Regions from separate parts of the Paenibacillus sp. CAU 1782 genome, predicted to be linked through region 2. Evidence: riboswitches for the same ligand, from Rfam matches in the RefSeq annotation. Region 2 holds a riboswitch; each other region holds the start of a gene.

Region 1 (7,718 bases), on a different contig from region 2:
AAGGTGGCGGGACCGGAAAAGCTTCGAGGCATGGCAGGAGCGCCAGGTGCTGAAACAGCTTGCTTTTGTCAGGGAGCATTCGCCCTTTTACAGGGAGCTGTGGAGCGATACGCCGCTTGCCGAATGGAAGCAATTTCCGGTCATTAACAAAACGATGATGATGGAGCATTTCGACGCGCTGAACACGGCGGGTATTTCCAGGGAAGGCGCGATGGAGGTTGCTCTGGAGGCGGAGCGAACGCGTAATTTTCAACCTGTGATAGGAGAAACAACGGTTGGGTTGTCTTCGGGCACGTCGGGCAATCGGGGGTTGTTTCTGGTGGGCCAAAACGAGCAAGCTGCCTGGGCCGGAGTCATGCTGGCGAAGGTGCTGCCAAAGCCGTTTTGGCGGGGTGAAAAAATCGCGTTTTTCCTTCGGGCAAACAGCAACTTATATCAATCTGTTCAAGGCGGGAAGCTGAAATTTCAATATTTTGACCTGCTGGACGACCTGCAAAACCATGTGGAGAGGCTTAACCCTTACAACCCTGGTATTGTGGCTGCACCGCCATCCATGCTTCGATTACTTGCCATGCAAAGGGAAAAAGGGCTGCTTGACGCGCGCCCTCATACGATCATTTCCGTCGCGGAGGTGCTGGATCCCATTGACGCGGCTATGATCCGGGATACGTTCGGGGTACGGATTCATCAGATTTACCAATGCACGGAGGGGTTTCTGGCGAGCACATGCCGCTTTGGCACGCTGCATCTAAACGAAGATATCGTCCATATCGGGAAGGAATACGTGGCGGGGGACAGCTCCGGCCGCAAATTTGTTCCCATCGTCACAGATTTTTCCCGCTCGACCCAGCCCATTATCCGTTATCGGTTAAATGACGTATTGACTGAGGCGGAAGCCCCGTGTCCATGCGGCTCGTTATTTACCGCCATTCAAACAATCGAAGGCCGCTGCGACGATGTTTTTTATTTGGCTTCGGAGGAGGACGGAAGGCTTATTCCCGTTTTCCCCGACTACTGGTCGCGCGCGATCATCTCCGCCTCCCCGTCCATTTCGGAATACCGGGTGATCCAGCATGGAGCGGCCGATGTTGAGCTTCAGCTTCTTATTGCTCCCGGCGCTGCTCAGAGAGACATTGAAGAGCGGACAGCCGCCGCTATCGCAGACCTGGCGCGGAGAATGAACTGCCGCGTACCAAGCTTGACGTTCAGCAGCTATTCCCGGCAGCCCAAGGAGCAAAAGCTGCGCCGCGTAGAGAGGAGATGGGTCGTTGAAATCTGACGTCTTCTTTTACGATCAAACTAATTTTCATACTCTCGTTTGGCCGGATAGTGAGGATGGACGTTACGGGAGAGCTTATCTGGAACCGCTGATGCGGGACGGTGCGAGGCCGTTCATTGCCAATGTTCATACCAAGTTAGAGGTTGCCGTAATCGACGATCTCATTTTGCCTCTTACCGTTAATGAAGGCGAATACGACAATGCTTACGTGGTGTCGCCCTATACGCATTATGTGGCGTATGCCAAGCAGGAGCTGATGCTTCTGAAATCGCCTCTACTGGAAAAGGGATTGTCAGTGCTGCTGGATGTGTTGGGTTACGGGATGAAAAAGAGCCATTTTAACCGGGTTGTGCATATTAACAACTGGCTGCTGTCGACCAATCTGTTTCCTCGTTTGAGGGGAGAGCAGCTGTTGTCTGTCCTGGAGGCCGTGAAGGACCGTTTTCCGAAGCATGCCGTCGTCATTCGTTCCTTGTGCCCCTCGCTTCACGGGGAGCTGTTGGACCACATGCGGGCAGGGGGCTGCAAGCTTGTGCCAAGCCGGCAAGTTTACTTCTACCACGCCAATGACCCCGGCTTTGGAAATGCGAAGTCGCGCTGGCTGCTGAAGCGGGATTTTGAGCTAATAGACAAAAATGGTTACACTTTCGTATCTGCAAACGAGATGACAGACGCGGATATCCCTAGAATCGTTGAGCTGTACAAGCTGTTGTATTTGGACAAATACTCCATGCATAATCCGCAATTTAACGAGGCCTACATTGCTTTGGCCAAAAAAACGGGCATTCTGAATGTGTACGGCTTGCGCAAAAACGGGCGATTGGACGCGGTCATGGGTTATTTTTGCCGGAACGGGGTTATGACGACTCCCTTGTTTGGATATGATACAACGTTGCCGCAGTCGCTGGGGTTGTATCGAATGTTATCCGCTTGCCTGATCAGCCAGGCCCGTGAAAACGGACATTTGCTCCATGAAAGCGCGGGCGCTGCGCAATTCAAGCGAAACCGCGGCGCAATCGCCGATTTTGAATATTCCGCGGTATATGACGGGCATCTGCCGCTTGGCAGGCGTTGGGCCTGGTCGCTGCTGGAGGGGCTGCTGAACAAAGTTGGCGTGCCTCTGATGCAAAAGCTGAAATTGTAGGACATGGGAGGAATAAGTATGGCGTCACAAGGTGAACCGGGGAAAAGGTCTGTGGGGGATAGGGAAGCAGCATCGGAAAGGGCCGCTGCCCTCATCACGGGAGCATCCAGCGGATTTGGCATGTTGACGGCGGTTAAGCTGGCAGAACAGGGGTATCGGGTTATTGCCACGATGAGGGACCCCGATAAGTCGGCGGAGCTGCTGGAGCGGGCCAGGCGCGCCGGGGTTGCGGACTCAATTGAAATCCGCAGACTGGATGTAACGGATTCAAGCGCGATAGAACGTGTTGTTGCCGAAACGATGCAAAACCATAAGAGAATTGACGTTCTGGTCAACAACGCAGGTTTTGCCGTTGGCGGCTTTGTGGAGGATGTTCCGATGGAGGACTGGCGGCGGCAGATGGAAACCAATTTTTTTGGACTTGTGGAGATGGCTAAAGCGGTTATTCCTATCATGAGAAATCAGCATAGCGGCATGATTATCAACATTAGCAGCATTAGCGGACGTGTCGGGTTTCCCGGTTATGCGCCTTATGCCGCCTCCAAGTTTGCGGTAGAGGGGTTTAGCGAAAGCTTGCGGCATGAACTGAGTCCGTTTGGCGTCAAAGTGGTCCTGGTGGAGCCGGGAGCGTACCGGACCCCGATTTGGGACAAAGGTTTGGGACAAATAAACAACCCTGATCATTCGCCTTATCGGAAAAGGCTTCAGGCCATCATGAGTTATTCGCGCCGGTCGGGAGAGGCGGCGCCTGATCCCCAGCAAGTGGCCGATTTTATCGGCAGGCTGGCTGGCAGCCGCTCGCCTAAACTTCGTTATCCGCTTGGACAAGGCGCCGTGCTAGCGTTGTGGAGCAAAGCGCTGCTGCCGTGGAATTGGTTCGAAGGCATCATCCGCCGCGGCACCCGTTAGGGCGCGTACACACACCCTGGGAGGTTAATTGGAAAATCAACAGGGAATGAAGTACAATAAGCAGGATGTGTTAAGCGAGGGCTTAAAGAGTTTAGTTCTAAGCAACCACTTGAAGTCGGATTTTGCAATAATGGAGGATTATATGTTGAATTGGAAGTCGATTGTAAAAGGAATGGCAATGGGAACGGTCGAAACGGTTCCCGGCGTCAGCAGCAGCACGATAGCTATGTTGATGGGAATCTATGAAAATTTGATTGAAGCGATCGGGAATTTGACCTCCAAGCGGTGGAAGGAAGGGGTCGCATATCTGATTCCGATCGGAATCGGAATGATCGGCGGTTTTCTGGTATCGGTATTGCTGATCAGCTATTTGCTGGAGCATTTCATGCAGCCGACGCATTTCCTGTTTATCGGGCTTGTTATCGGAATGCTGCCATCCCTGTGGAAGACCTCGCGGCAAGAAGCCAAAAGCTCTTTCCGGTTTATCCATGTTGTTCTGATCCTGCTGGCTTTTGCCGGAATTGCCGCAACCCGTTTCCTGGATCAGTCCGGGGTAGCGACGATGAGCAATTTGTCGGCGGGAGACTATCTGTTTCTGTTTGCTTCCGGCTGGCTTGCCAGCACGGCGCTGATATTGCCGGGAATCAGCGGCGCTTTGGTGCTGACCATTCTGGGCGTGTATTACACGGCGATATCCGCCATATCGGAGATGGATATTCCGATTCTGCTCGCGATTAGCGCCGGCATATTAGCAGGCGTGCTTCTGACAAGCAAGCTAGTGCGGTTCCTGTTAAAGCGGTATACGCTAATTATGTATTCGTTAATGATCGGCATGGTGGGTGGTTCCATCATCGTGTTGTATCCCGGTTTTCCTAGCGGCGTTTTGTCCATTGCCGTTTGCATCGCCGCATTGGGGGCAGGCTTCGTGATTGCTCTGTTTGCGGGACGAATTAGCCGGAAACAACAAATATAAATAACGAATTTAACAGCTCTCTCTTGTAAGCCAAGTGTGGCGGTTAGGTGCTTCGGGTCAGAACAGTCGTGTGACTCAAGTCCAACCGACCGATCTTGCTGCTGCCAGGCGGAGGGCTGTTTATTTTTGCTTTCCTTTTTTGGGGAGACAATATGTGTTCACATCACTTTGAAGTTAAATTATGTTAAACGATATTGCCACATCAGAGAAAAACTACTATAATTAGTTCATTGTGCCTATCTAATGTATGTTATTATTTACCTTAGTGCCGCTGAACCGATAATTGAATAGCCCGGCAAACCTATCGAAAGGTAGGGACGCAAAGCTAAAGGGACTAAATCCGCGGGGATAAGTCAGCCAGTTGCATAATCGTAATTGGTGAATGATGGAGGAGTATCCATATTCGCCTTTTTTGTAGTGGCGGATTTGCGGGTAATTTTGGAATAGCAGCCGGGTGAACAGGCAGGTGCTGGCATTAATTTAGAAGAGTTGCAGAAGTAGGAGCAAGGCATCTAAGACTAACGGGAGGGCAATACATTGAGACAACATGAGCAGGCAAACAAGAGAAAGAGATTTTTTGGCCGTATATCCGTAAAAATGACAAGCAGTATTCTAACTCTGGTCCTACTGATATGCGCGGTATTTGCAGGTATGGAAGTTGTAATCAGCCAAAAGCTTGCGAAACAGCTGGAGGATCAGTTTGTGATCCGGCTGGAAACGAATATTTTGGAGCTTCAAAATTATCTGCACTCGATTCCCGAAAACGCCAGTGAGATCGACAGTGTTAATCACCCCGCCTATATCAAAATAAAAGAACGGCTAGAGCAAATTAAACATGACAATTATCTCGAAAACGTCTTTATTCTGGGACGGCTCCAGGGACGGGAACAAATTATTGTTTTGACCGGGGACGAGGATTATTACGGCCAAGATTTCGAGTTTAGCTCAGAGATCAATCATACGATGGAAACCGGGCAATCGACCATCAGCTCGATATACGAAGATGGATTTGGTACCCATAAGTCGATCTTTATTCCACTGTCGGACAGCAACGGTCAAACCTTCGGGATAGCTGGCATCGACATTAATGCATCCGTTGTGCCGCAGGTTAAAAAGGATATTTTCTGGACAACAACCACCATTATGATTGCCGTGGCAGTCATTGGCTCGCTGGTAGCCTATTTGATTAGCCGCAGCATCACAAAGCCGGTTATCGCTCTTATGCACGGCGCGGAAAAAGTGGCGGCAGGCGATTTAACGCAGCAGGTGGAGATCAAACGGAATGATGAGCTTGGCAAGCTGGGCGAAGCTTTTGGCGATATGCGCCGGAATCTGGAGAAATTGATTACGCAAATTTCCCAGTCGTCCACTACCGTGTCAGGGACCAGCGAACAGCTGTATCATGCGGCAAACGACATGAGCGCAAGCTCGCAGCAGGTGGCTACCTCCATGAACAGCATGAACGAAGGAGTTGCCGAAGTTGCAACGTCCATCGCAGACAGCACCGCATCCATTGTGGAAGTCAATTCGGATCTGACGAGAGTGACAGCGGAGGTTAAGATGATGCAGGAGATGGCTAATGCAGTGGCCGGCCAATCCGAGGACGGGCAACAGCTGGTTGAAAAAACGCTTAGCCAGATGAATACGATCCAGCAGGAAATGCAGCAGTCGCAGGAAGCGGCTGCGCAGCTTGGCTCCCGTTCGAAGGAAATCGGCGAAATTATTCATATCATTACCGAAATCGCGGCGCAAACAAATTTGCTTGCGTTGAATGCCTCCATTGAAGCGGCGCGGGTCGGCGAGCAAGGAAGAGGATTTGCCGTTGTAGCGGGCGAGGTGAAGAAGCTGGCGGAGCAATCTTCCGAAGCGGCCAGCTCCATTACGGAGCTGATCTCCAGTACACAGCATGAGAGCGAGCGGGTGCTGCAAAGCATTGCCCAAGGCAATCAGGCCATCGAAACGGGCCAAACCTGGATTCATGAAATGTATGAAAATTTCAAAGTCATTTTCAACGGCGTTTCTTCCTTTTCGGGTCAGATGGAGGGTTTGAAGCAGGCGCTCGAAAAAGCCGACAGTTCCTTTGAGATGATCTCCAACGCCATGCAAAAAATATCCGGTGTTACAGAAGAGCAAACCGCCGGATATGAAGAGGTTGCCGCGGCGGTTGAGGAGCAAAGCGCTACGATGCAGCAAATGACGGCTTCTTTCCGCAATTTATCCCAGATGGCTTCGGAGTTGCAGCAATCCGTTCAATTTTTTACGATCAAGCAATAAGATGAAACGGACAAGGCACCGGCTGGAATCCGGAGGAGTGGAAGGAAGCTCAGCGGACCTTTGTGAAGGAAATGCCGAACAGGGAAATCATTGATGTGGATAGCTCCCACTACGTGCATGATATTCAGTATGAAGCTATTGCTGAGAGGATTAAGGTTTATTTTGAAAAAACGCAAGTTCTCGGGATCGAATAACCCGGAACTTGCGTTTTTTTCTAAAGTTTTAAGAATGGATGAAGCGATGGTGAAAAAAGGAGCGTTGACAGGACTCAGGCAGCATGATTATATTAAATATTATAATTCCAATTGAAATACTATGAATAAAGTGGTGGAGGTGTTTCTGCTGAATATTGAAAACATAGAAGCGTTTGTGTATGTGATTCATTGCGGGAGCTTCAATAAGGCGGCGGAAGCGTTGTTCCTTTCCCAACCGTCGGTTACGGCCAGAATAAAAACGCTGGAGCAGGAATTAAACTGCAAGCTGTTTGATCGAGATGGCAAGCAGGTCAATATTTCAGAGGACGGTAAGCGGTTTTTGCCTTTTGCCCAGCAAATGCTGCATGTGTACAATACCGGGAAGCTGTATCTCAATCAGAAAAAATCGCTGCCTAACGAATACCGGATCGGGTGTACCATTTCAGCAGCAAACTATATTATTTCCGACTTAATCCCTTATTTGAAAGAGCGTTTTCCGGCGGCCAGCTTCAAGGTTGCGACGGGGACCACCGATTATATTGTAAGCAAAACGCTGAATAAGGAAGTGGATATCGGACTTATTCGCAAGTCCCATCATCCCGCGCTGCAGTCGCATCGTCTATATGTCGATCCCATCAGGCTTTATGTATACCGCAACCATCCGTTTTTATTGGAGGAGGACCATATATCCGTCGAAGATGTCGCCAAGGGGCCGCTCGTATTTTTTGAATGCGGGTCGCTGGATTGGCTCCGTATTCATCGCATCTTCGAAAATCTGGAGCAGCCGCCGAACATTGAAATTCAGACGGATAACTCAGAAGCTGCCAGGAAATTGATACTTCGAGGGGCCGGTATCGGCTTTTTGCCCAGTTTGAGCGTGCGCCAGGAAGTGGCGGATGGGCTCCTGTATCCCATTTTGCTGCCGGAAACGGAAGGCATTGCGCT
Region 2 (7,718 bases):
ATAATCGTAATTTTGGCAAAGCAAATATTCCAGCGCCGCAGGGAATGTTCCCAGCTTTTGCGAGATAGGGCGGCTTTCATGGGCGTATGCGTTCCAGATTTTAATAAAGCTGCCAATGAGCTCATCCGAGTATAAGCCGGTCGTATTTTGCAGAAAGTGATGCGCGATCTGCTGATGCAGCTCGTTTGGCCATTGGAGTTGCTGGTCAATCATATCTGTTAAAGAAAGGGGCCGCGAGGAAGTAATCGGAACTACTTTTCCAGCCTCGTCCTTGCTTAAGCAACACTTTTTGTACTTCAATCCGCTGCCGCAGTGGCAAGCGTCATTTCTTCCTAATTTCTTCATGGGACCTCCAAAGTTATTGATTCTATCCTATTATCGCCTAAATCAGTTCAATAGCAAAGGAAGAAACTTGGAGTTTGCCAAATCCTCTAAAACTTGACGGCTAACGACTGTTATCCTTATAATCAAGCTAACGGCCGTTAGCCTTATTTGCGGGAGGTTTTATCTGTTGAGCATAGAGAGAAATCGGGTGTATGCAGACTTGGCTGCCAATGCCATTACGAACCAGACAAAAATAAAGATTATGGAGACATCGATTGATCTATTTTCGAGGCGAGGATACAGCGGTGTCTCGATCCGGGACATTACGAAAGAGGTGGGGATCAAGGAAAGCTCCTTATACAAACATTTCAAAAACAAGGATGAGCTGATCGAGACGATCTTTTGGAACTTTCGCCAATCCTGCTCGGAAATATTGCCCCCGATGGAGAAGGTGGATCAGATTGCGATGGAGATGGACTTAAAGTCGTTTTTGGAGCAAGGATGGTTGAACTTCAAACGCCATATCGATGACTCCATCCATCAGAAAATGTGGCGTATTGTCTATCTCGAGCTTTTCCGGCATGCCAAGGCCGCAGAAATTTACAGTGGGGATATTGTCGCAAAAACAGTGGAATGTCTGGCTATCGTGTTTGCAAAAATGGCGGAAGCAGGCAAGTTAAAGGCAATGGATCCCAAACTGCTGGCGGTGGAATATCAATACCCGTTGTTTATGATGGTTATGGACTACATTCTGTTACGGTCGCAGGGGCAAACGACGGATGGCGTTGAGCTGCATGTTGCGAACCATATCCAATATTTCGTGAATGCGTCGGGGGCGAAGCAATGATAAAGCGGTTTGCCAAACGCGATTTTTGCATACCTCGGACGGGAATTAGCTCGGTAGAAAAGCTGGTCCTTGGAGGTGTCGAGCAATGCATTCTTTTGCAGGGAGAGAACCCTGGCAAACCGGTGCTGTTAATCCTTCATGGAGGACCCTCGATGCCCATGCCTGGGGTTTCATCCAAGGGACAAGACTATACGATTGTGACCAATACCCGGGAATTAGTGAAGCATTTTGTCGTTGTGTTTTGGGATCAGAGAGGGACGGGGAAATCTTACTCCAAAACAATTCCCCGGGAGACCTTAACCGTGGGGCAATTTATATCCGATGCGGAGGAGTTAACGGACTATTTGCGCCAACGCTTTAAGCAAACTAAAATTTTCCTCGCAGGCCATTCCTGGGGCTCCACGATCGGTTTAAGTCTGGCTGTTCGTTCGCCGCACAAATTTTATTCGTATACGGGTTTTTCGCAATTGGTCAGCTGGACTGAAAACGACAGGCTTTCGTTGGAGTGGCTGAAACAAGAGGCGGCAAAACGAGGGAACCAAAAAGCTTTGCGCGAGCTTCAAGCAATAGGCGAACCTCCGTTTACGGAAAGCTTTAAGCAATGGGCAACTATGCGGATTTGGCAGCAAAGGTTCAATACTCTGATCTACACCGATGAAGCGATCAAGCACCCTGGCATGTGGGGGATTTTCATCAATATGCTGCGGTCGGAGACTTATTCGTTTAAGGATATTATCAATAGCTTTTACAGGGGATTTAAGCTGGTCTATACGCAGCGTTTCGTGGAGGAATTAAGTAATCACCAGATCATGGGCGATGGGTACAAAATAGATCTTCCTGTTACTTTCATTCATGGCGCCAAAGACTTTCAGGTGCACGGAAGCTTAGTGGAGAGCTTTTATAATGAGTTGGAAGCCAAACACAAACAGTTAATCTGGGCGCCTCGATCCGGACATGCCTTCCACCCTGACGATACGAAAAATAATGAACAGCATTTCATTCGCGAGCTGCGACATCTCTCTCGCCATTCCGTTGTATGACTTAGGGCTTGGTTCATTCCTGTTTTTAACAGGGTCATTCATCCTGTTTTTGCCAACCACTGTCGTTAGCCCTGAAATGGCTGTGTTATGATGGCCCTGTGCGAACGTAAATGCTGGTTAAGATGGCGGCGATATAAGACGCGCCAATGCTGGCGATTCCGCATCCTTTTTCCTGAATGTGTCGTTTTAAAAGGATTTTGATAAATAATTAATGCACAACTATAAAAGAAAAGTGTCATTTAACCGATATTCTTTTCGATAAAGGCAAACTCGCCGAAAGGCGGGGACGCAAAGCTGCGGGTCTAATGCGTTACGCGCGATGACAGCCGGGCCGCCGAATAAGGAAGGGTTATGTGCACGCAAAATCCAGTCTATTCGGACTGGATTTTTTTGTATTCCAAAAATTTTCGATAGAAAAAGAGTGATTACAATGAAACTAACCGTCAAAAGCAGCCTGATTACCACTCTATTAATGACCGTATCGCTAAGCTGTGTGTCTTTCCTTGGCTACGATAGGGCCAAAACGACATTGGAGGAAAACTTTAAGGAACAGGCGGAGCAGCAGCTGTCCGTTGTTCAAAATTACATCGATATATGGATTCAGGGCACCCAGGCCAAATACCAGGCATTAAGCCAATCGGATGACGTGAGAAACAGAGACATTCCCAAAATTCTTGCTTACAGCAACCGAATGACGGACATTACCGAAAATCCGGATGAATTTGCGTTTATTGCCCCGGACGGCACGCTTTATTTGCCGGGAGCCACAACGAATGTAAAGGATTTTCCTCATTTTCAAAGGGCGATCAACGGCGAGACCGTCACCATCGATCCGGTAGGCTCGAAGTCTCCCGGGGTTGAGGGGACGCCGATTGTGCTTACGGCTACTCCTGTAAGGGACGACCAAGGAAATATCGTTGGCGTCGGCAACGGAGGTCAGCCTATACAAGACTTGATTGATCTGATCTCCAAGGTGAAATTGGGCCAAAGCGGCCATGCGATTGTATATACAAAGGAAGGCACGGTTGTGGCCAGCCAGAATCCTGAAGATACCCTGCAGAAAAATATGGCCGATTACGGGAATGAAACGATTAATAAAATCGTAGCTGAAAGCACCAATGGCGATACGGGGTTGGGTGAAGCCGTTATTGATGGATCGGATCATATGATCGTTTACGGTAAATCAGGAATGATGGATTGGGGCATTGCAATCATGGTTCCCAAGAGCGAAGCCTATGCCGAAGCCAACGCCTTGCTGCGATTTTCAATTATGGTCACGATAGTTTGTCTTCTGGTTTCCGCTGCAATCATTTATACGGTCATGCGCAAAACGTTAAAGCCGCTTTCCGTCATGAACGAAAAGCTAAAGGGGCTTTCCGCGAGCGAAGGAGACTTGTCCTCTAGGCTGGCATTTGAAACCAAGGATGAAATCGGCGAGCTTTCGAGAAGCTTTAACGGAATGCTTGAAAATCTGCAGGGGCTGATCATATCCATTTTGGATAAGGGACAGGTTGTAGCCGGCTCATCGTCTCATCTATTGGGCAACGTGGATCAAATCTCATCTACGGTTCAGCAAACCACAACCAATATTCAGCAGGCAAATGCCGGGCTGCAAGGCCAGATGACGGGGTATGAGCGGAATTTGGGCTTGATTGGGGAAATCGGAGGGGGCGTCTATGGTATTTTGAACACATCCAACCAAACCTCCGGCATTGCCGCCGAGGCTTCCCAAGGAGCAAAAACAGGCAATGAAGCCGTCATCGGCTTGACCAATCAGATGGATTCCATCCAGCAGACGGTTAACGAAGCTGCTTCAGGCATTAAGCGGTTAAGCGTGCGTTCGGAGGAAATCGGCGACATTACGTCCCTGATTACATCGATTGCTTCCCAAACCAATATTTTGGCGCTCAACGCTTCGATCGAGGCTGCCAGAGCAGGAGTCCATGGGAAGGGATTTGCTGTCGTGGCGGATGAAATCCGCAAGCTTGCCGAGCAATCGACGGAATCCGCCAATCAGATTGCCGATCTCATCCATCAGGTACAAGCCGACACCTCCCAAGCGGTGGGCAAAATGGATAAAGGAACCGGAGAAGTTACGCTTGGCCTGGAGCAAGTGAGGGAGGTCGGCGTTTTATTCCAGAGTCTTGTGACCACAACGACGGACGTATCGGTTCATATGGACAGAATTGCCGCAGCAGCCGACCGGTTAAACGCAAATACGGAACGTGTGGAATCCGAGATTAAGGATAGTGTGCAAATCGCCAAAAATTCTTCCCAAAGCTTTGAAACGATTGCTGCTATGTCGGAAGAGCAGCTTGCCTCCATTATGGAAATCAACAGCTCCGTGGAACAGCTGACACGCACCGCGGATGAGCTGAAAACCATGCTAAATCGATTTAAAGTCTAGTTCACGAAACTAGCTGATTTTAGGGGATGGAAGAACTCTCTTTTTTTATCGACGAATGGAAAATACTATAGTAAAATAGTCCCTATTGAAGAAAATGGAGGGGACAAGATGGGGAAGTCAAAATTTAAGATTTTAATCATGGCATTAGCGCTAGCGCTTATGATTCCAACCGTCGCGGCTTACGCAGACAACAGTCCGTCATTCAGCGATGTAGGCAGCACCTATTGGGCAAAGGATGAAATTGATAGCCTTGTTCAGCTAGGCGTTGTCAAAGGATTTGATGATAATACATTTAAGCCTGCCGCGCCGGTGACGCGCGAGCAGTTCGCCCAATTGCTCACATTGGCCTTTTATCTGGATATTCCGACGGATAATGAACAAACGTTCCGCGATGTAGCGAAGTCCCGCTGGTCTTTTCCTGCGATAGAAGCGTCAAAAGATTTCTTGACGGGTTATTACCCGCCAAGCGGCAATGCCTTTTTTGATCCAACAGCCAAAGCAACCCGCGAGGATGTTGCCGTCGCTCTGGTCAAAACGATGAATTATCAGCCGGATGATCTTCAAAATCCGGATATTTTGAATTACTACTATGACGGCAGCGACGTTTCTCCCAATCTGCAAACCTATATGGGAATCGCGATTGAAAAGAAACTGATGACCGGTTATCAGGACGGACGACTGAAGCCGAATGCTCCCGTTACCCGCGCCGAAGCGGCTGCTCTGATCTACCGTGTGCTCAAAGGCGCCTCCGGCGATAGCCAAGCCTCTTTGGAATTAAACGTAGACGTGCCTGAACAAACGTCCACGCCAACCGTTTATGTAACAGGCGACGTGAACAAAGGCGCCAGCGTTACCATAAACAACAAACAAGTCGAGGTTGTCCAAGGACAATTCCGCTGGGCGGTCGTGCTGGAGCAGGAAGGAACGTATACGTTCACGATTGTTGCCCGCATACCCGGAGGCAAAACCGAGACTGTAACCAAAAAGGTTGTTTATGAAAAAGGCGGCCCTACGCTGGAAGTAAAAGGCGTTCCGGAGCAAACGGATAATAAGTCGTTAAAAGTGTCCTGGACTGCAAAAGATCCAAACGGCAGCGATTTAACCGTCTACCTTAATGGAGAGAAGCAGTGGTCCTCTTCGTCCTCGGCCACCATTGAGCTAGAGGAAGGAACAAATACCATTATTGTGCGCGCTGAGAATTCGGCGGGGAAATCTGTCGAGGTGAAAAAACAAGTTGTATTTTCGACAGGCGGTCCGGCATTGACAGTCGAAAGCCTTCCGGAAACAACGGATAAAGAAACAGTAACCGTAAGATGGACAGTAAAAGACAAAAACGACTCTTATCCATCCGTATATGTAAATGACGAGAAGCAGTCCTCTTATACAAATTCGGTTACGGTTAATTTGAAAGAAGGCTCCAATCAAATCGTTGTCAAAGCAACCAATAGTTTTGGCAAAACAACAACCGTTACAAAATCCATTACGTTCAACGCCGGCAATTCGGTTTTGACCGTTGGCGATTTGGCGGAAACAACCGAAAAAGAGTCAGTTACGGTAAGCTGGACAGTGAGAGATACGAATGATTCATATCCGTCGGTATACGTAAATGATGAAAAACAGAGCGGCTATTATACCAGCAAGTCCTTCAGCCTGGTGCCCGGAGTCAACACGATTAAGGTGAAAAGCATCAATAAGCTGGGAAAAACGACGGAAGTAACCAAAACCATTACCTTTAATCCGCCTGCTCCAACCTTCGTGCTGACCCATGCGCCGGAGACAACCTCGTCGCAGAGAATTACAGTGAGCTGGACGTTGTCGGATGTCAATGATTCCAGTGTTAAATTGTATTTGGATGATGTGCAACTATCATCGTACAATGCTTCCATCAGCGTCAACTTGAAAGAAGGCGAAAATGTCCTTAAGTTTGTCGCAACAAACAAATACGGAAAATCGACCGAAATTCTGTATAAGGTGACGTATACGGCTGCCCAACCGGAGCCGCAATCCTAAAGGTTCTGCTTTTATACCTGCAAGGCTGGTTTCGGACTATCCGAAATCGGCCTTTTCTTTTTGCCTTTTCTCATTTAAGGGAGGATCAGGAATTATTGTGTCGAAAAGTATATAGATCGTTCAAAAGTCACAACTGGAGGCGGGGAAATGGTTCAAATGGCACAAAACAAACCGGCGGCGATAGCTGAAGCCTATAAGGAAATTCTGCAGATTGTCAAAACAACGGCTAATACCGAGATCAAAGCAAAGGAGTTTGTTTTGAGAGTCGGAATAACTTCCGTCAACTCTAGGGTTTACGGAGGCTGCCAATACATAAAATCAATAGATGATCAAAATACGGAGCTGCAGTTGATTGTGCAGGCGGACATGGCAAAAACGCTGGAGCTTGGACACGGCTATGAGGTAAGAGGCTCCTTTGAGGTTTCGGCGTTGCCGAGCTTTGGATTTTTTCAGTTCAGAGTGGCGGAGGCCGTCTGGATCGCTGCCGATATGAAGCTTGAAGCCAAAAAACAGGCGGCAAGATTTTTATTGGATGCGCTGGAGGCACCGAAACAAACCTATCAGGAGCAGAACCGCGCAAAAAGAAGGTATGTACCTCAAACCTATGATAAGCCAAGGGACCATAGCCAAAAGCTGGCCAAGTCTCAAGCGGGTTCCCTGCTTATCTACGCTGCCTTATTCATAGCGCTTGCAATTGTGGCAGGTATATTCTTTTTTGCGGTTATACCTAAATTGTTCGAAGCTATTTTGATTGGTTCGTAGGTTGTTAAGCTAGGTCCATTTAAGGAGGTTTCTGACATGCGACTTGAGACAAAGCGATTATTGATTAGGGAATTTGTGCCGGAGGATGCAGGGGCAGTCCATCAGTATTCTTCAGACGAGAGGGTAACGCAACATATGATCTGGGGACCAAATACGGAGGAGGAAACCTATGGTTTTATTCATCGTACCATTGTTATGCAGGGGGAAATTCCTCGCACGGGCTATGAATTTGCGGTTGAATTGAAGGAAGGCGGCGGTCTGATCGGGGGCTGCGGTATTCATCTATCGGGTCATCGGCAAGGTGAAATCGGGTATTGCTACAATGCGT
Region 3 (7,718 bases), on a different contig from region 2:
ATACGGGCAAACGTGGCATTTGGCGTTAACGAAAATGAAATCGACGACGCCAAAGTCTGGCATTGTCTGGAGCAAGCCCAGCTCAAAACTTACGTTGCCTCCCTGCCGGATGCCTTGGAGACGGAAGTGGGGGAGAGGGGAGTCCGTCTTTCCGGCGGCCAACGGCAGCGGATCGGCATTGCCCGCGCGTTGTATCATAATCCGTCCGTCCTGTTCATGGACGAGGCCACGTCGGCTCTGGACAACGAAACGGAGCAGGAGGTCATGAATGCCGTCGAAGCGCTGAAAGGCGATAAAACGATCATCATCATTGCCCATCGCCTGAGCACGATTGCTGGCTGCGACATTGTTTATGTCATGAACAAGGGCAAGCTGGTCGACGTTCAGACCAAGGGAGGAAAAGCAGAGGAGCAAGCGCGGCCGCTAGCCGCTACCGGAAGCCCTTCCTGACTACTGCGTGCGAGTGCAAGTGAATTTCGGCTATATTTTGATGGGGAACGGTATCGTCAGCCCTTGATATTCTTTAATAAGAACGAATAAGAGTCTAATTGAGAACCAGTCCTTATATTCGTTTTGTTTGATGGTCCGCATTTTTTCCGAAGTGTCTTCAGTACGTTAAGGCTTGATCATCCGGTTGAGCCTTAATGATTCGCAAGCAAGATAGAGGAGGAGAGAAAATGGCGATTTTGGTAACGGGAGGCGCCGGATATATCGGCAGCCATACATGCGTGGAATTGATGGAAGCGGGTTACGAGGTTGTTGTTGTCGACAACTTGAGCAATAGCAAGGAAGAAGCCGTGCATCGCGTTATGAAGCTTGTTGGCCGAGCCTTTCCTTTTTATATGGCGGATTTGACGGATAAGGAAAGCCTTCGCCGGATCTTCCGGGAAAACGATATTGAAGCGGTCGTTCATTTTGCCGGTTTAAAAGCCGTGGGTGAATCCGTGCAGCTTCCTCTTAAATATTATTATCAAAATATGACCAGCACGACTGTGCTTTGCGAGGTGATGGAAGAGTTTGGCGTGCATCGGCTTATTTTCAGCTCGTCGGCTACGGTGTACGGCGTGCCCGATGCTGTGCCGATCGCGGAGGAAGCGGCTGTGCGCGCCATTAATCCCTATGGCCGGACAAAAGCCATGATCGAGCAGGTATTGCAGGATTTGGCCAATGCCAACCCGGCGTGGAGCATTGCGATTTTGCGGTATTTCAACCCTGTCGGCGCACATGCCAGCGGTATGATTGGAGAAGATCCCGGCGGTTTGCCCAATAATCTGCTTCCCTATATTGCCCAGGTAGCGGTAGGCAGGCTGAAGGAGGTTGCCGTGTTTGGCGGCGATTATGATACGCCTGACGGCACCGGCGTAAGGGATTATATTCATGTGGTGGATTTGGCGCAGGGACATTTAAAGGCGTTGGAGAAAATCGGATCAGACAGCGGCTTGCATATTTACAACCTGGGTACGGGACGCGGCTTCAGCGTGCTGGAGATGATCGAAGCCTTTCAGCATGTATCCGGTGTAGCAATCCCTTACCGGATTACGGCCAGGCGTGAGGGAGACATCGGGGCGTGCTACGCCAATTCCGCCAAGGCAAATCGGGAGCTTGGCTGGGAAGCCAACCGGGATATTGTGCAGATGTGCCGCGATGCATGGCGCTGGCAATCCTCCAATCCGCAAGGTTATGTCAGAGCGACGGCCCAAACCGGCCTTGCATCCCGCTAGAGACCGAAAGGAGACAGGTGGACATGCGCAAGACGGCGGCCAAAGCCAGCGTGGTTATTCCCGTCTATAACGCGGGCCGCAAGCTGGGCCGCTGTGTGGACTCCGTGCTGGAGCAGTCATGTCCCGATATCGAAGTTATTTTGGTCAATGACGGCTCGACGGATGGGAGCGGGGACTTATGCCGCCGCTATGTGGAGATGGACTGCCGGGTATTGCTGCTGGAGCAGGACAAGACGGGAAGCATTAGAGCAAGAAGACGCGGCGTGGAAGCTGCCTTGGCTCCCTATGTCGTTTTTGCCGATGCCGATGACTGGATGGACGCAAAATTGGTGGAGTCTTTGCTTAAAGTGGCGGAGACGCAGGAGGCGGACATAGCCGTTTGCAACACGTACCGGGTAATTGACGGCTTGCCGCTGCTTCGCCGAAGAAACCGCAGCCGTTATTTTCAATCGCCGCGAAATTATGAAGGCGAGCAGATTCGCGATGAGCTTGTTGCCGCTTATTTGCACGGGCATCCGTTTCCAGCGACGCTGCATGGCAAGCTGTACCGGCGGGAGCTGCTGCTTGGCTGCGGGGCTTTTTTGGAGGACATCGTTTTTTTTGGCGACGATCTGTTCTACAACCTGGAGATGCTGTTGAACGCGCGGCGTGTTGCCGTTTTGCCGGAATGCCTGTATTATTACCGATCCGGCGGCACAACGAGCCGCTATATGCCTCATCTATTCCCGGATATCGTGAACGGCTACAGAATTCAGCAGGAGGTTGCCGATCGCTGCTTCGGACATCCTGGCGGGAGCGGGCTTGCCGAACACAGGCGGGGCATAAGCGAAATGCTGCTGAGGACGCTGTTGACTTGTCTCGTCTATTTGTTTTACGCGGATATGACTACCGGTGAGCGCATGCGGCATATTGGCGAGTATTGCAATCATCCGGCAGTGCGGGAAAGCCTGTACAACTTGTCAGGCAAAGGTTCTTTGCCGCGAAACTATATGCTTGCCCTGCAGAACCGGGATTCCGCGGGCTTGCATGCTTTGGCCAGACGGATTTATACGGGGGGGGTGCCAAAACGCGCTATACTCAAGCTATTATCTTTTATTCCGTCGCCGCTTTAATGAGTACTGGAATTATTGAACACAAACGTCCAAAAAAATTCGACAAATTGACAAATAATCTATCAAAAAACGAAGACATGAACCGACAGCATATGCATGTCCGATCGTATAAGATCAATCATGTGCAGTAAAAAGATAAGGGAGACGTTGAAATGCGCCTAGTATCTGGGCACCTTAGGCGCATGGAGTCAGTGGTGCAACCGCCCCGACGATATGGGGGATGAACATGACTGGAAATGGTTCGGAAAACATGCAGCACGGACAACTGGACAGAGAGTGGGTGGAGTTGATCGCTTGCGCACGCGCCAAAGGGCTGACACCGGACGAAGTAAGAAGGGTTCTATCTATTATCGGGGAAGAGCGCTCATCCATTATACAAGAAAGCGCTGTATGAAAGCATACAGCGCTACTCGCGATTGAATTTCCACTTGTTGAATTCAAGAAATTCCTTGAACTGTTCTTTGCTGACGCCGGAATTCATAGCTTCTCGCACAATTTCTTCCCATTCGCGGTCCAGCTCGCCGGCAGGGCGATCTTGTTGTTCACTGTTTACAAATTCCTCAACCGGCACATGAAGCACTTCGCCGATTTTTTCCAAAAATTGAATGGATGGATTTTGCTGAAGCCCTCTTTCAATGGAGCTCAAATATGATTTGGCAACTCCGGCTCTTTGAGACAATTCGGTTAACGAGAGGCCTCTCCGTTTGCGAAACATTTGAATGCGTTCTCCAATCATGACAGACTCCTCCGTTAGTGCTTCAGCCTCAAATAAGTTTTCATTTGTTTACATTATAACGGAATTCATACGCGAGGGAAAGAGTCGCCGAAGAAGGCGGCTTTTTCGCTATCTTTTGAGGTAACAAAATAGATGTTCACTAAAAAGAACGTTTTACTGAAAATATATGAAAAATATTGCAGAAACACGATTGACATTCCGTTAACAGCGATGTTAATATACAGGTATGTTCTTTATAAAGAACGAAAGCGACGAGATATGGAGGCACAAATGAGCGCGATCGCCGGGATATGGAATATATGCGAAAGCCGGAATGCCGGCGAACAGGGAGAACGACTCCGCAGGACTTTGTCGAAATGTCCCGCCGACTATGAAGGCGTATGGCAGGAGGGTCCGATGTATCTGACTTGCCGCAGCCGATGGATCACTTCCGAGGCTGTAGGCGTTCCTAATCCATACCATGACAGCAATCGGCGGTTAACCATTGCAGCCGACGCCATCATCGACAATCGCAAGGAGCTTTTGGATAGTCTTGGCATACCACCGGGACAACGCGGAGATGTCAGCGATCAGGAATTGATCCTGCTCTCCTATGACAAGTGGGGGACGGAAGCTGCTGGCAAACTGATTGGCGATTTTGCTTTTGTTCTATGGGACGGGAATAAAAACAGGCTTTACGGCGCAAGAGACTTTTCCGGCGGCAGAACGCTTTATTTCCATTGGAACGACAGCTCGTTCCGGTTTTCTTCCTTAATTAGTCCGCTTCTGGCGCTGGACGATGCAAGCCGCGAGCTAAACGAGCAGTGGCTGGCCCAATATGTAGCGATTACGGCAGTTGTGGATGTTGTCGGCATGGACCAAACAGTCTATAAAAATATTAAGCAGGTTCCGCCGGCCCATTATTTTTTGCTGGAGAATGGTACCTTAACGATGTCGCGGTATTGCAGGCTTGATTCGGTGAACAAGCTTTTGCTGAAAAACGATAATGATTATGTGGAAGCTTTCCGAGAGGTTTTCCAGGAGGCTGTTGACGCCAGAGTCCGGACGTTCCGGCGGGTTGGCGCACAGTTAAGCGGCGGACTGGATTCAGGAGCCGTTGCCAGCTTCGCGGCTCGCCGCTTGCGCCGGGACGATCTTTCCCTTTATACCTACAGCTATGTGCCGGTTTCGGATTTTGTCGATTATACCCCGGGCTGCTACGCGGCGGATGAAACGCCCTATATTGCCCAAACTGTGGCGCATATTGGCGGCATAAGGGAGCATTACCTGAACTTTGAAGGCAGCGATCCTTACAGCGAAATAGACGGGATGCTGGGCATTATGGAAATGCCCTATAAATTTTATATCAATTCCTTTTGGCTTAAAGGCATTTTCGAGCATGCGGAGCGAGACGATGTTGGCGTGATTTTGAATGGCGGTAGAGGGAATTTGAGTATTTCCTGGGGAGACGCCATACCCTTTTATACTGAATTGATGAAGAGAATGCGCTGGGGCAAATTGATGGAGGAGCTGGCGTTTCGCAGGTATGCTGCGCAAACGGGCCGCAAGCATTTGTTGTCGCTTGTTGGCCGTGAGCTGCTGTCGAACTTCTCTTGGCGCAAGGAGAAAACGCCGCCTTATCAGGTCATTATTAATGAAGCCTTTGCCGCAAAAACCGGTGTCTATGAAGTGTTGAAGCAACATGGCATCGGGTCGGACGGATGGCTGGCATCCAATAATGTGTATGAAAACCGGAATAATCATTTTCAAGAGCTTTATCATTGGAATGCCAGCAATACGTTAGCTGCGAAGCTTTCCTACCGGTTTGGCGTCTGGAAGCGGGACCCTACAAATGATCTTCGCGTCATTTCATTCTGTCTGTCGCTTCCAGAGGAACAGTATGTGCACAAGGGGATGTCCAGGGCTCTGGTGCGCAGAGCGACCGAGCATATGCTTCCGGATGGAATCCGGCTGAACGAAACGATACGTGGAGTGCAGGGAGCCGATTGGCTGCATCGGGTCATTCCCCGGTGGGAACAGCTTCACAGCGAGTTTCGGGAAATGACCGGCAACAGCGCTTTGCTGGAGATGGTGGACGGCAAGGTACTCCGCGCAGCGCTTGGCGAGCTGTCAGATGGAGTCTCTCCCTCGGATGCCCATGGCAGGCATATCAATGCATTGATGGTTTGCCTGATCCTTCACCGCTTTCTGAAGCAGGCTGCGTAGTTGCTTTGTGGGACAAGGGGCTTCCGATTGCTGAATTCGGCCAGTAAACGGTAGGCGGTGTTTGGTGGAGTGCCAGAGCCGGAAGCTGGCCCCGCGCAACGGTCATCCATGACCGTTAAAGTCTTGTTTTGATACCATGTCCACTTTTAAAGGTCATCCATGACCGTAAAAGCTTACTTTCATCCCCAAAACGCGACTTTTGAGCGTCTAAAGGACACGGGTGACCGTTAGCTGATGCCAATGCATCTATTTGGGGCTCTAGCGGACATCGGCGACCGCTAGACGGACATAAGAAAAAAGCTAATGCTTACGAAGCGACGTTCTTCCAGAACGTTTCAAGCGTTCGCTTGTGTAAATTTGGAAACCAATGCGATCGGAAGAACCATTCCCGCGGCGGACTCCTGCCAACAATCCTTAGTTGAACTTATATTAATGCATCTTTGAAAGGAGGTGAACGAATATGACACTGAAAAAAGAATGGAGCAAGCCTGAACTGGAAGTTCTTCATGTCCACATGACTGAAGCATCCACCACTAACGGCCCTTTGACTGACGAGGCTTACGTGCCAGGCCAGTACAGTGAAAATCCGCGCTTTACTAGCTAAGACGTGTATACAACCCGCTCTGCGGAGTTTGCAAACACGCCTTAGTAGCAAGTGAAACAAGCCAGCCGGGCAAGCTCTTATACCGAGAGGGTAGGAGCTTGCCGGGGTACCTGGGTGGATGGAGGCGATGGTTGTGTTGGAAACGGAAGTTGGATTCCTATACCGCGCATTTGGGTTAACAATCCACAGCGAGCTCAGGCTGCCGGAGCTGATGCCTGCGGATGAGCCTGAGTCGGCTATGGACGTACATATCAAGCTGGACCCCTTTCTCAAAAGCGGGTTTGACGGCGAAGCGTACGATTTTGTTGCGGACACAGGCAATATAACGGTAAAAATGCCGGACGCCGGAGTTTTCCGCGTACAGGATGGCCATACCATTATTATATCGCCGTATGCTTTTGCCGATGAAGGGCTGATTCGCCTATATACGCTGGGAACCTGCTGCGGAATTCTGATGCTTCAAAGAGGCATTTATCCGCTGCATGGCAGTGCGGTCGCGATCGGCGGCAAGGCGATAGCAATCGTCGGAAACTCGGGAGCCGGTAAATCGACATTGGCATCCGCCTTGCTGGAGAGGGGATGCGGACTTGTTAGCGATGATGTGATCGCGGTCGATATTACGGAGGACGGAAGACCGCCGCTGGCTTCATCCGCTTACCCCCAACAAAAGCTTTGGCAAAACAGCCTGGAGGCTTTGGGCAGGAGCAGTGAAGAGTTGTCCTCTATTTATGGTAGGGAAAGCAAGTTTTGCGTGCCTGTCAAAGACCGTTTCCATAGCGGACCATTGCCGCTGGCCGCAATCGTCGAGTTGACTGGTCCAGGAGAAAGCGCGGGAGACGCGATCTGCTCGCGGGTTGGCAATTTGCAGTCTTTGCCGCTGCTGATGCGTCATACGTATCGTTATCAGTTGCTGGGCAGAATGCATTTGCTTTCATGGCATTTCCGGCAATCAGCGGCATTAGCCGCGCGTTTGCCGCTATACAGCATGGCCAGGCCGGCTGGCGAGTTTTCGGTGCCGCAAATGGCGGATTGTATTTTAAAAACAATAGCTGCGGGGGAATAGTTCATGTCCATGGTAATCAAGCAAGACCTGCTCGATCGTACGGTCCAGATGACGTTTTCGCTACAGCTGTCGGTTGTGCAAAGCTACAATTACATTGCAAGCGACATGAATGGAGAACGTGTGCTGCTTTGTGTAGACAGCGGCAAATATTACAATTTGGGAGCAATCGGCACGGTGATCTGGGACCTTCTGGAGAAACCCGTTACCGTGGGGTCCGTTGTTCAAAGCCTGCTGGATGAATACGAGATTGATCGGCCAAGCTGCGAAGCTGAGGTGT
Region 4 (7,718 bases), on a different contig from region 2:
GCTTTTGTTTCGTTTTGTTTCGTGTGTCCCGCATGTCTCAGCGGCGACTTAAATAATATAACACGACCCTTATATACATTGCAACCCTTTTTTTCGGATTTTCTTATATTTTGTCGAAATTCCTGTGATTAATTATTGCTTTAAAAAATTACTTCATTAATATACACAATTATAAACATATATTTTCAGTCATTCTGAATTACCCTCGGCGCGTAAAATATGCAGTTTGTCGGGATTGATCTAGATATTAACGCAGTGATAACGGTGATAACTGTATGGGCACCTCATTACTGATAGAGTAAGAATCTTCGTTTCCCTATGCTTCATTCGGCTAGATCTCTTATTTGATACTGATTCTGCAGCCAGCTATGCCTCGCAATGAGAAATCGGACTCTTCGAAAAACCTCTACAAAACTATTTTTTCAAAATACATTACCGCAGTTTTACTTCGTCCCCGTAACCTTGTCAATGGGGCGGCTTCTATTGTGTTTTGTCACATGACAAAAAAGTGACAACAATCACTACCGGATCTTTATCTGTTTATCTATACTTGTTTGACGTAGGCATTTTTACCTGTTAATCATACTTTAGTCCTGTATTTTTTCTATTGAATTTGCTATAATTCCAATAGATGTAAAGCGAGGTGATGATCTCTGTCCGGATATATGATGTTTACAGAGCTGCAGACTCCTTTGAAGATTTTTGGCATACGTTTGTTTAAGGATGAAGACGGGAAGTATTGGTACAAATATAAGGCCAACAAAAGAAAACGGATATTTTAACCGTCATAGGCTCGCCAGCTGCAATTAAAAAAAGCCCGCCATATCGGCGAGCTGTTTAAGTGTGCATGTATGGTATTAGTACTTTTTAGCCGCTGTGTATTTGCCGGCTTCTTTAATCATCTCTATTTTTTTGTTGCCTGCTTTTAAACCCGCATCCACTGTCGTATCGATGATGACCCACTTGCCGTTCAAATAAACCTCATTCCAAGCATGATAGACATCCACATAATCCGATTCGCCCATCACGAGTTTGGTTGGAATACCGAGGCTGCGAAGCATACCCGCAGTTAACGCGGCATACCCGTAGCAAATATCTTTTCTTGTCGAAAATGTGCGGTCAATGCTGGGAAGATAATCAGCGGGCACATTGGCCGCCAATTTTTTATCGTAGGCGATGTTTGCAATGACATAGTCATAAACAGCCTTAACTTTTTCTTCGTCCGTCTTTTTGCCTTTAGCCAATTGGGAAGCTTGAACAATCGCTTTGCTGGTGCTTGTCCAGCTGACATTTTGAATAGAGTTAAGATAAACCGCTTTTTCATCCTTCACATTCAACGTCACCGTGCTTTGCAGGACGCCTTTGAACTTTTTATCAGATACATGCTCCAGCACAGTGACTTTGTATTCGCCATTGCCCAGTTGCAAAGGGAACGTCTCTGTAGCTTGTCCGGCGATCAAATTGTACGTGTAGCTTTCTTTGCCTTTGGTGATCATTAGTTTGGTCGAAACGTTGGGGTTTACTTTGTAGGTAACCGAAATGGCGCCTTGAGACAGAAGATCGGTGCCCAACCATTCAGTACCTTTCGAGGTTTGTGCCGATGCAACTTGCACAGAAGTGAACAGGAGAATTACGGCAATTGCCATCGTAATGAGTTTACGCATGAAGAAAATCCCCTTTCGGCGGCCAGGCTGCCATCTGTGTAGAAGGCCCTATAGCTTTGCGTCCCTACCTTTCGATAGGTTTGCTATTATCGGTGTTAGGTTTTCTTTTGTTCAATATTGGCCTACTTTTGTTCAAAAAAGGGCCAGAAAAAACAAAAAAAGCATGTCCATTCGGTAGCTGGCTGCCATCAATTAGGAAGGCCCTATAGCTTTGCGTCCCTACCTTTCGATAGGTTTGCCGTTATCGTGTATTGCTTATCTAGTTCTATTCTACCACGATTTTGTCACAATTCAATAGATTCATAGAAAAATAAACCACTGCCTGACAACAATTCTGCCGTTACCTGTCGCTCCATTGAACAAATGACGTCGAAGGAGTGAACAAGCCTGGATGCAGTTAGGTCTGGCAGCATACAAAGGGGCTGTCCGAAAAGCCGATCCGCGTATCTGATTCAATTAAAAACGCTAATGGACATCCGTGTCCGTTAGCGCTTATTTTTTAGCTTTTTGCGTTTGTAACGGACATTGATGTCCGTTACAGCGAAAATTATCCAATAATTACCCATTTTGGGGCTCTAACGGACAAGGATGTCCGTTAGCATTTCAAAATCTGCGTTTTACGCGTCTAACGGACTTCCGTGTCCGTTAGAGCGTTTGACTTTTTGGACAGCCCCTTATTTCCATTCAAATATGTGAAGAAGAAGGAATTCGCCAAACATGCTGGCTCTTTTGACCGTTAACCCAGATTCCCGGCTATAGCTCGACCAGCGGCCAGTTCCGCCTGGAACGCTTTGCGATACTCCTCAATGATATCTGTACTATAACCGTTTGCGGTTAGACTTGCAGATACGCTGGACAAAAGGGATTCAAACTTGCTTGTGCAGCTATCCACTTCCTTGCTAATCTGGGCTTTAATCTGTGCTTTTGCGGCGGCGTCGCTTGTTGCATAATAGTCCAGTCCCAGACCGATCAATGTTGCCTTGCAGCTGTCTCTCAACGTTTCAAGAGAGCTCTGCGCGCTAGCTGTAATTTGCTCGTAGGTCAGTTTGGCAGGAACGCCCCCACCGCCTGCGCCGCCGCCCGCTACAGGCTGCGTTCCCGCTCCGCCATTTTCGCCAGACGCACCGCCATTATTGCCGCCCGGTTTGCCGGGAACCGTTTCTTCATTAAATTGTGCCCGATACGCCTCGGATTCTCCGTTTACCGTCCGGCTCACAGGGTCCCAATTCATTTCCGTGCCGATCGCTTCAGCAAGGAAGCGAACCGGAACATAGATCGTGCCGCTGTAAATAAACAGAGACTGACCTTCCGGCAATGTTTTGGCTGTTCCATTAAAGAGCAGCGTCGCATTAATCGTGCGAACCGGCAGGTTTACGCTTTTAAAGTCTTTGACTTTGCTTGAGCTATTGTTCAAAAGCTGCTTTTGAAGCTCCTCCAGCTCTTTTTCGTTTGGCTCATCCACTGTTACCTGCAGCTTTTTGCCGTCCCAGCCTACTGTTTGCTGAAGAGCATACGATATGTAACGAATGGGAAGATACACCCTGCCTTGATAGATAAAAGAATGCTGGCCTTCCGGCAGCTTCAGCTCTTGTCCGTCAAATACGAGTCCGACCGCTTGGGTTTTGACATTGACCACGGTCGGTTTTGAAGCATCGGCAGCCCACACGCCAGCAGGGATAAGTCCCAACAGCAGCAGCATGGCAAATGTCAGGGCAACCGTTCTTTTTAATGAATGCACGAATAAATCTCCTTCCTTTCTTAACTCTATTAAGCTTATTGTATAGCATAATGTACCAATCTCCAACCATTCCCCTCATAAAAACGGCTTGCCTCCGTATGCGAAAAGAGCAGACAGAAGGCAATCGGCAGCTTTCTTTAATTTTTACCGCATTCCTTTAATTTGTTAGCTGTCGGCATGAGGCTTAATCCGTTATTTTTAAGGTAAGCTTATCTTAGAGGACTTTTTGAACATGCACTTAAAGGTAGCACTATTCGTTTTGAGGGGGTTCCCGATTCATGGAACAATTCAGATTGCCAAAAGTTACAATCCCGAGCCTGGAATTGCCAAACGCTGTACAAGATGTGCTGCGCGAGGCTGAGCAAAAGCTGGCTCATCGACCAAAATTACTTCAGCTGTTTAAAAACTGTTTTCCCAATACGCTTGAAACCACTACAAAGCTGATGCCCGACGGCACGACCTTCGTCATCACTGGCGACATCCCGGCCATGTGGCTGCGCGATTCCGTTGAGCAAGTGATCCACTACGTTCCGCTGGCGGCCGAAGACGAGGATCTTGGGCGCATTATCGCCGGTTTGATCAAACGTCATATGGAAATGATTCTGATCGATCCCTATGCGAACGCATTCAATGAAAGCGCGAACGATTGGCATTGGAATACAACGGACGAAACGGACATGTCACCATGGGTTTGGGAGCGCAAGTTCGAGCTGGATTCCATCTGCTTCAGCATTCGTCTGGCTTATCTGTACTGGAAAGAAACCGGCAATGCGGATATTTTCGACGCGGGCTTCAAGCAAGCTATGCTGGCCATTCTGGATCTGTGGCGCACAGAGCAGCACCATTTTGAAAAATCGCCTTACCGCTTTACCCGCAACAACGGCATTCCAACCGATTCGCTGCGCAACAACGGCCTCGGCATGCCTGTCAACTATACCGGCATGATCTGGTCCGGCTTCCGTTCCAGCGACGATGCCTGCGATTTCCATTACAACGTGCCTGCCAATATGTTTGCCGTTGTATCTCTTCGCCAGATGGGTGAAATTGCGGAATGGGTTTTCCGCGACATGAAGCTTGTTCAGGAGCTTGCGGCGCTTGAGGCCGACGTTAATCACGGCATCGAGCTGTACGGCATGTATAACCATCCTGAATTCGGAAAAATCTACGCCTATGAAACCGACGGCTACGGCAATTACTGTCTGATGGATGATGCGGGTACGCCTGGTTTGATGTCGATCAGCTATCTCGGCTATGCTCCGGCTGACGATCCTATCTATCTCAACACCAGACGTTTTGCGCTTAGCAAAGAAAATCCTTTCTACTACGAAGGAAGCGCGGCTAGCGGCATCGGAAGCCCGCACACGCCTCCGGGCTATATCTGGCACATGGCATTGTCCATGCAAGGACTGACAGCTACCGACAAAGAAGAAAAGCTGAAAATGATTAACTGGCTGGAGTCCACCGATGCCGATACCGGCTTCATGCACGAAGGGTTCCATTCCGACGATCCGACTCAGTTCACGCGCAAATGGTTCGCCTGGTCCAACAGCCTGTTCTCCCAGCTCGTATACAAAGCGATGAAGGACAACTTACTATGAGCAAATCGATCCTGATTTTTGCCGATTCACAGTTTCCGACACCCTCCAGGGCTTCCCTGGAGGGCATTCAACAGCTTGCGGAAAATGCCACGCTCGTTCTTGCCGAACAGTTGGCTGAAAAGCTTGATGAGCTAAATGAAGGCGTATTCGTCAATCTGCATGCGCCGTATTTCCCTAAAGCGGCTTGGGGCAGCATCACTGCGTTTCTGAAGCGCGGCGGCGGATTAATTAGCGCCGGCGGAGCCCCGTTCCGCTTTCCTGTTGAACGGACCGAGTCCGGCTGGAAAGCCGGCACCGAACAAACGGCCTACCACCAAGAGCTGCACATCCATGAGGTTTTGCCGGTTGATCCTGCACCCGTTGCGAGCTTGTCCGCCAATTCGGACATTCCTCTGCTGCAGGGCGCGGAGATTCTGTTCGATATAGAGCCAACATGGAATATGGTGCCGCATGTATCCAAAAACAGCGAGCTTCCTCATCAGATGGGCTCCGCAGGCCCAATGGACGCTCATCTGTTTCCGCTGCTGACCGGGGTATCGCAAGACGGACGTTCCGTCGCTGCGCCCGTTGTGCTTTGGGAAAATACCAAAGGCAAATTCCAGGGCGGACGCTGGCTGTTCGTAAACCAGACGATCGGAGATCGCTTTTGGCAAAATGGCGGCGCTGAACAGCTGCTGGCTTGGGCGCGTTATTGCGCAGCGTCCGTGACCGAGTTTTGGCTGAAGCCAAACTACGCGTCCTACGAGCCGGGTGAACGGGCCACTTTAACGTTCCAGCATCAATGGCTGGGTCAAGGCGGCGCACCAACCGGCAAAAAGAACGCTTCATCCGCTGGAGCGGCGGCATCGCAAACCGCTTCAGGATCGGCCAATGCGGCAGCTCCGGCCAGCAACGCAGCCGGTGACGGTCAAGCTGCTCCAACGTCTACGTCAGGTCAAGAGTGGAACGTAACTCTGACAGTCGACTTTGTGAAGTCCGATGCCCTCTCCGCACGGAGCGAAGCCGCAGGCCAAGGAGAAGCAGCTGGGCAATCGGAAGCATCGCGCCTCTGGGAACATCAAGAGAAAGTGACATCGTCCCAGCGCTTGTCTTTTAGGCACATCACGCTTCCTTTTGACATCCAGTCCGGCTACTATGAGGTCGTATGTCGCGCCGAAGCGGCAAGCGGCGAGGTTCGCGTATTGCGTCAAGGCTTCTGGGGGATGGACCGCGCTTTCCTGGCACAGGGCGAACCCGTGACCTGCGACCGCGACTACTTCCAAAAGGACGGACGCCCTCTGCCCGTTGTCGGCATGACCTACATGACGTCCGATGTTGCGCGCAAGTTCCTGTTCCTGCCTAATGCTTCCGTCTGGAGCCGCGACATGGCGCAGATGAGCAATGCCGGCATCAACTGGATTCGGACCGGCATCTGGACCGCCTACCGCAATATTATGCAGACAGACGGCCATGCTTCGGAGGATGCCCTGCGGGCGATCGACGCATTCCTGCTGACAGCCAAAAGCTACAATCTGCAGGTTACATTTACGTTTTTCTCCTTTACTCCGGAAACCTGGGAAGGCGTCAATCCGTATCTGGACCCGCGCAGCGTGGAAGCCCAGAAGCGGTTTATCGGAGCCATCGTGTCCCGTCATCGGGATACAGCCAACGTGGATTGGGATCTGATCAACGAACCTTCGATGTTCGACCCGGTTCGCATTTTCTCCGACGGCCCGCGCACCTGCGGCGACGTGTACGAACGCGAAGCGTACTCGGCATGGCTGCGTCAGCGCCATGGCTCGATCGAAGCTTTGCAGGAGAGATGGAATATGACGCCGGTTCAACTGCCGGATTTTGAAGCAGCGGGGCCTCCTGAAGCAGAGAAAATCAATTTTGACGTACAAGATATGCATCAGGGCAAAAAAGGGCTTCAATGGCTCGACTACGTCCTGTTCTCGATGGACATGCACAACCGCTGGGCCAGCGAGCTGTATGCCGCCATCAAGGAAGAATGTCCGAACCATATGGTAACGGTCGGCCAGGACGAAGCGCTCGGCGCGCAGCGTCCATCGCCTTTCTTCTACGGCGAAGCCGTCGACTATACGACGGTTCACTCCTGGTGGCTGAACGATCAACTGCTGTGGGACGGCATTTTTGCCAAAACGGCGGATAAGCCAAACCTGGTGCAGGAAACGGGCATCATGTATGTGGAAACGCCCGATGGCCGCGCCAAGCGGACCGAACAAGAGCTTCACAACATTTTGGAGCGTAAATACGCCTACGCCTTTGCTGCCGGCGGAGCAGGCGCCGTCCAATGGATCTGGAACACCAACTTCTATATGGACAATGCCAATGAGTCCCATATCGGAGCGCTGCGCGCAGACGGAACGGAGAAGCCGGAAGCGGATGTTTCCTACCGCTTTGGATCATTTATGGCGGAAATCCGCGACTTGTTCCGGAACCGGAAGCTAGAGGATATCGCGGTTGTTTTCCCGTATTCCAACGACTTCTCCAACCGGAAGCTGGCGTTTGAAGCGACGACTGCGGCAACGCGTACGCTGGCCTATGAACTGAAGCGCAATTTCCGGGGAACCGGCGAATATCAGCTGGAGGCGCTGGAGCAAAATCCGCCAAGGTTGATTTTATTGCCTAGCCCCCATAACATAGAAGCTGAAGCCTTGAACAGGCTGCTTGATCTGGTAAGCCAATCGGGCGCTACTTTGCTTCTGACCGGACCTG

What was found. A riboswitch is a leader RNA that binds a small molecule or an ion and turns the genes downstream of it on or off. The one in region 2 is predicted to bind cyclic di-GMP.
Region 1: it holds a riboswitch for cyclic di-GMP, as region 2 does, so the genes downstream of both, ACX93W_RS08945 (methyl-accepting chemotaxis protein) here and ACX93W_RS14520 (methyl-accepting chemotaxis protein) in region 2, are expected to answer to the same signal.
Region 3: it holds a riboswitch for cyclic di-GMP, as region 2 does, so the genes downstream of both, ACX93W_RS09500 (anti-repressor SinI family protein) here and ACX93W_RS14520 (methyl-accepting chemotaxis protein) in region 2, are expected to answer to the same signal.
Region 4: it holds a riboswitch for cyclic di-GMP, as region 2 does, so the genes downstream of both, ACX93W_RS18465 (transglutaminase-like domain-containing protein) here and ACX93W_RS14520 (methyl-accepting chemotaxis protein) in region 2, are expected to answer to the same signal.

Annotation. Positions count from the first base shown of each region.
Region 1 is NZ_JBTOLL010000001.1:1,899,741-1,907,458, reverse strand. It holds gene ACX93W_RS08965 (F390 synthetase-related protein) at 1-1,279, shown strand, start outside; gene ACX93W_RS08960 (GNAT family N-acetyltransferase) at 1,269-2,423, shown strand; gene ACX93W_RS08955 (SDR family oxidoreductase) at 2,442-3,332, shown strand; gene ACX93W_RS08950 (DUF368 domain-containing protein) at 3,361-4,305, shown strand; cyclic di-GMP riboswitch class I at 4,590-4,674, shown strand; gene ACX93W_RS08945 (methyl-accepting chemotaxis protein) at 4,843-6,579, shown strand; gene ACX93W_RS08940 (LysR family transcriptional regulator) at 6,913-7,718, shown strand, end outside.
Region 2 is NZ_JBTOLL010000005.1:224,896-232,613, reverse strand. It holds gene ACX93W_RS14535 (SEC-C metal-binding domain-containing protein) at 1-345, opposite strand, end outside; gene ACX93W_RS14530 (TetR/AcrR family transcriptional regulator) at 512-1,171, shown strand; gene ACX93W_RS14525 (alpha/beta fold hydrolase) at 1,168-2,211, shown strand; cyclic di-GMP riboswitch class I at 2,465-2,550, shown strand; gene ACX93W_RS14520 (methyl-accepting chemotaxis protein) at 2,642-4,618, shown strand; gene ACX93W_RS14515 (S-layer homology domain-containing protein) at 4,727-6,628, shown strand; gene ACX93W_RS14510 (hypothetical protein) at 6,776-7,390, shown strand; gene ACX93W_RS14505 (GNAT family N-acetyltransferase) at 7,427-7,718, shown strand, end outside.
Region 3 is NZ_JBTOLL010000002.1:99,084-106,801, reverse strand. It holds gene ACX93W_RS09515 (ABC transporter ATP-binding protein) at 1-450, shown strand, start outside; gene galE (UDP-glucose 4-epimerase GalE) at 678-1,721, shown strand; gene ACX93W_RS09505 (glycosyltransferase family 2 protein) at 1,745-2,833, shown strand; cyclic di-GMP riboswitch class II at 2,965-3,048, shown strand; gene ACX93W_RS09500 (anti-repressor SinI family protein) at 3,060-3,227, shown strand; gene ACX93W_RS09495 (helix-turn-helix domain-containing protein) at 3,240-3,569, opposite strand; gene ACX93W_RS09490 (asparagine synthase-related protein) at 3,840-5,774, shown strand; gene ACX93W_RS09485 (paeninodin family lasso peptide) at 6,235-6,378, shown strand; gene ACX93W_RS09480 (HPr kinase/phosphorylase) at 6,512-7,441, shown strand; gene ACX93W_RS09475 (lasso peptide biosynthesis PqqD family chaperone) at 7,445-7,718, shown strand, end outside.
Region 4 is NZ_JBTOLL010000010.1:61-7,778, forward strand. It holds gene ACX93W_RS18465 (transglutaminase-like domain-containing protein) at 858-1,664, opposite strand; cyclic di-GMP riboswitch class I at 1,679-1,759, opposite strand; cyclic di-GMP riboswitch class I at 1,835-1,914, opposite strand; gene ACX93W_RS18470 (copper amine oxidase N-terminal domain-containing protein) at 2,401-3,402, opposite strand; gene ACX93W_RS18475 (glycoside hydrolase family 125 protein) at 3,681-5,000, shown strand; gene ACX93W_RS18480 (beta-galactosidase) at 4,997-7,718, shown strand, end outside.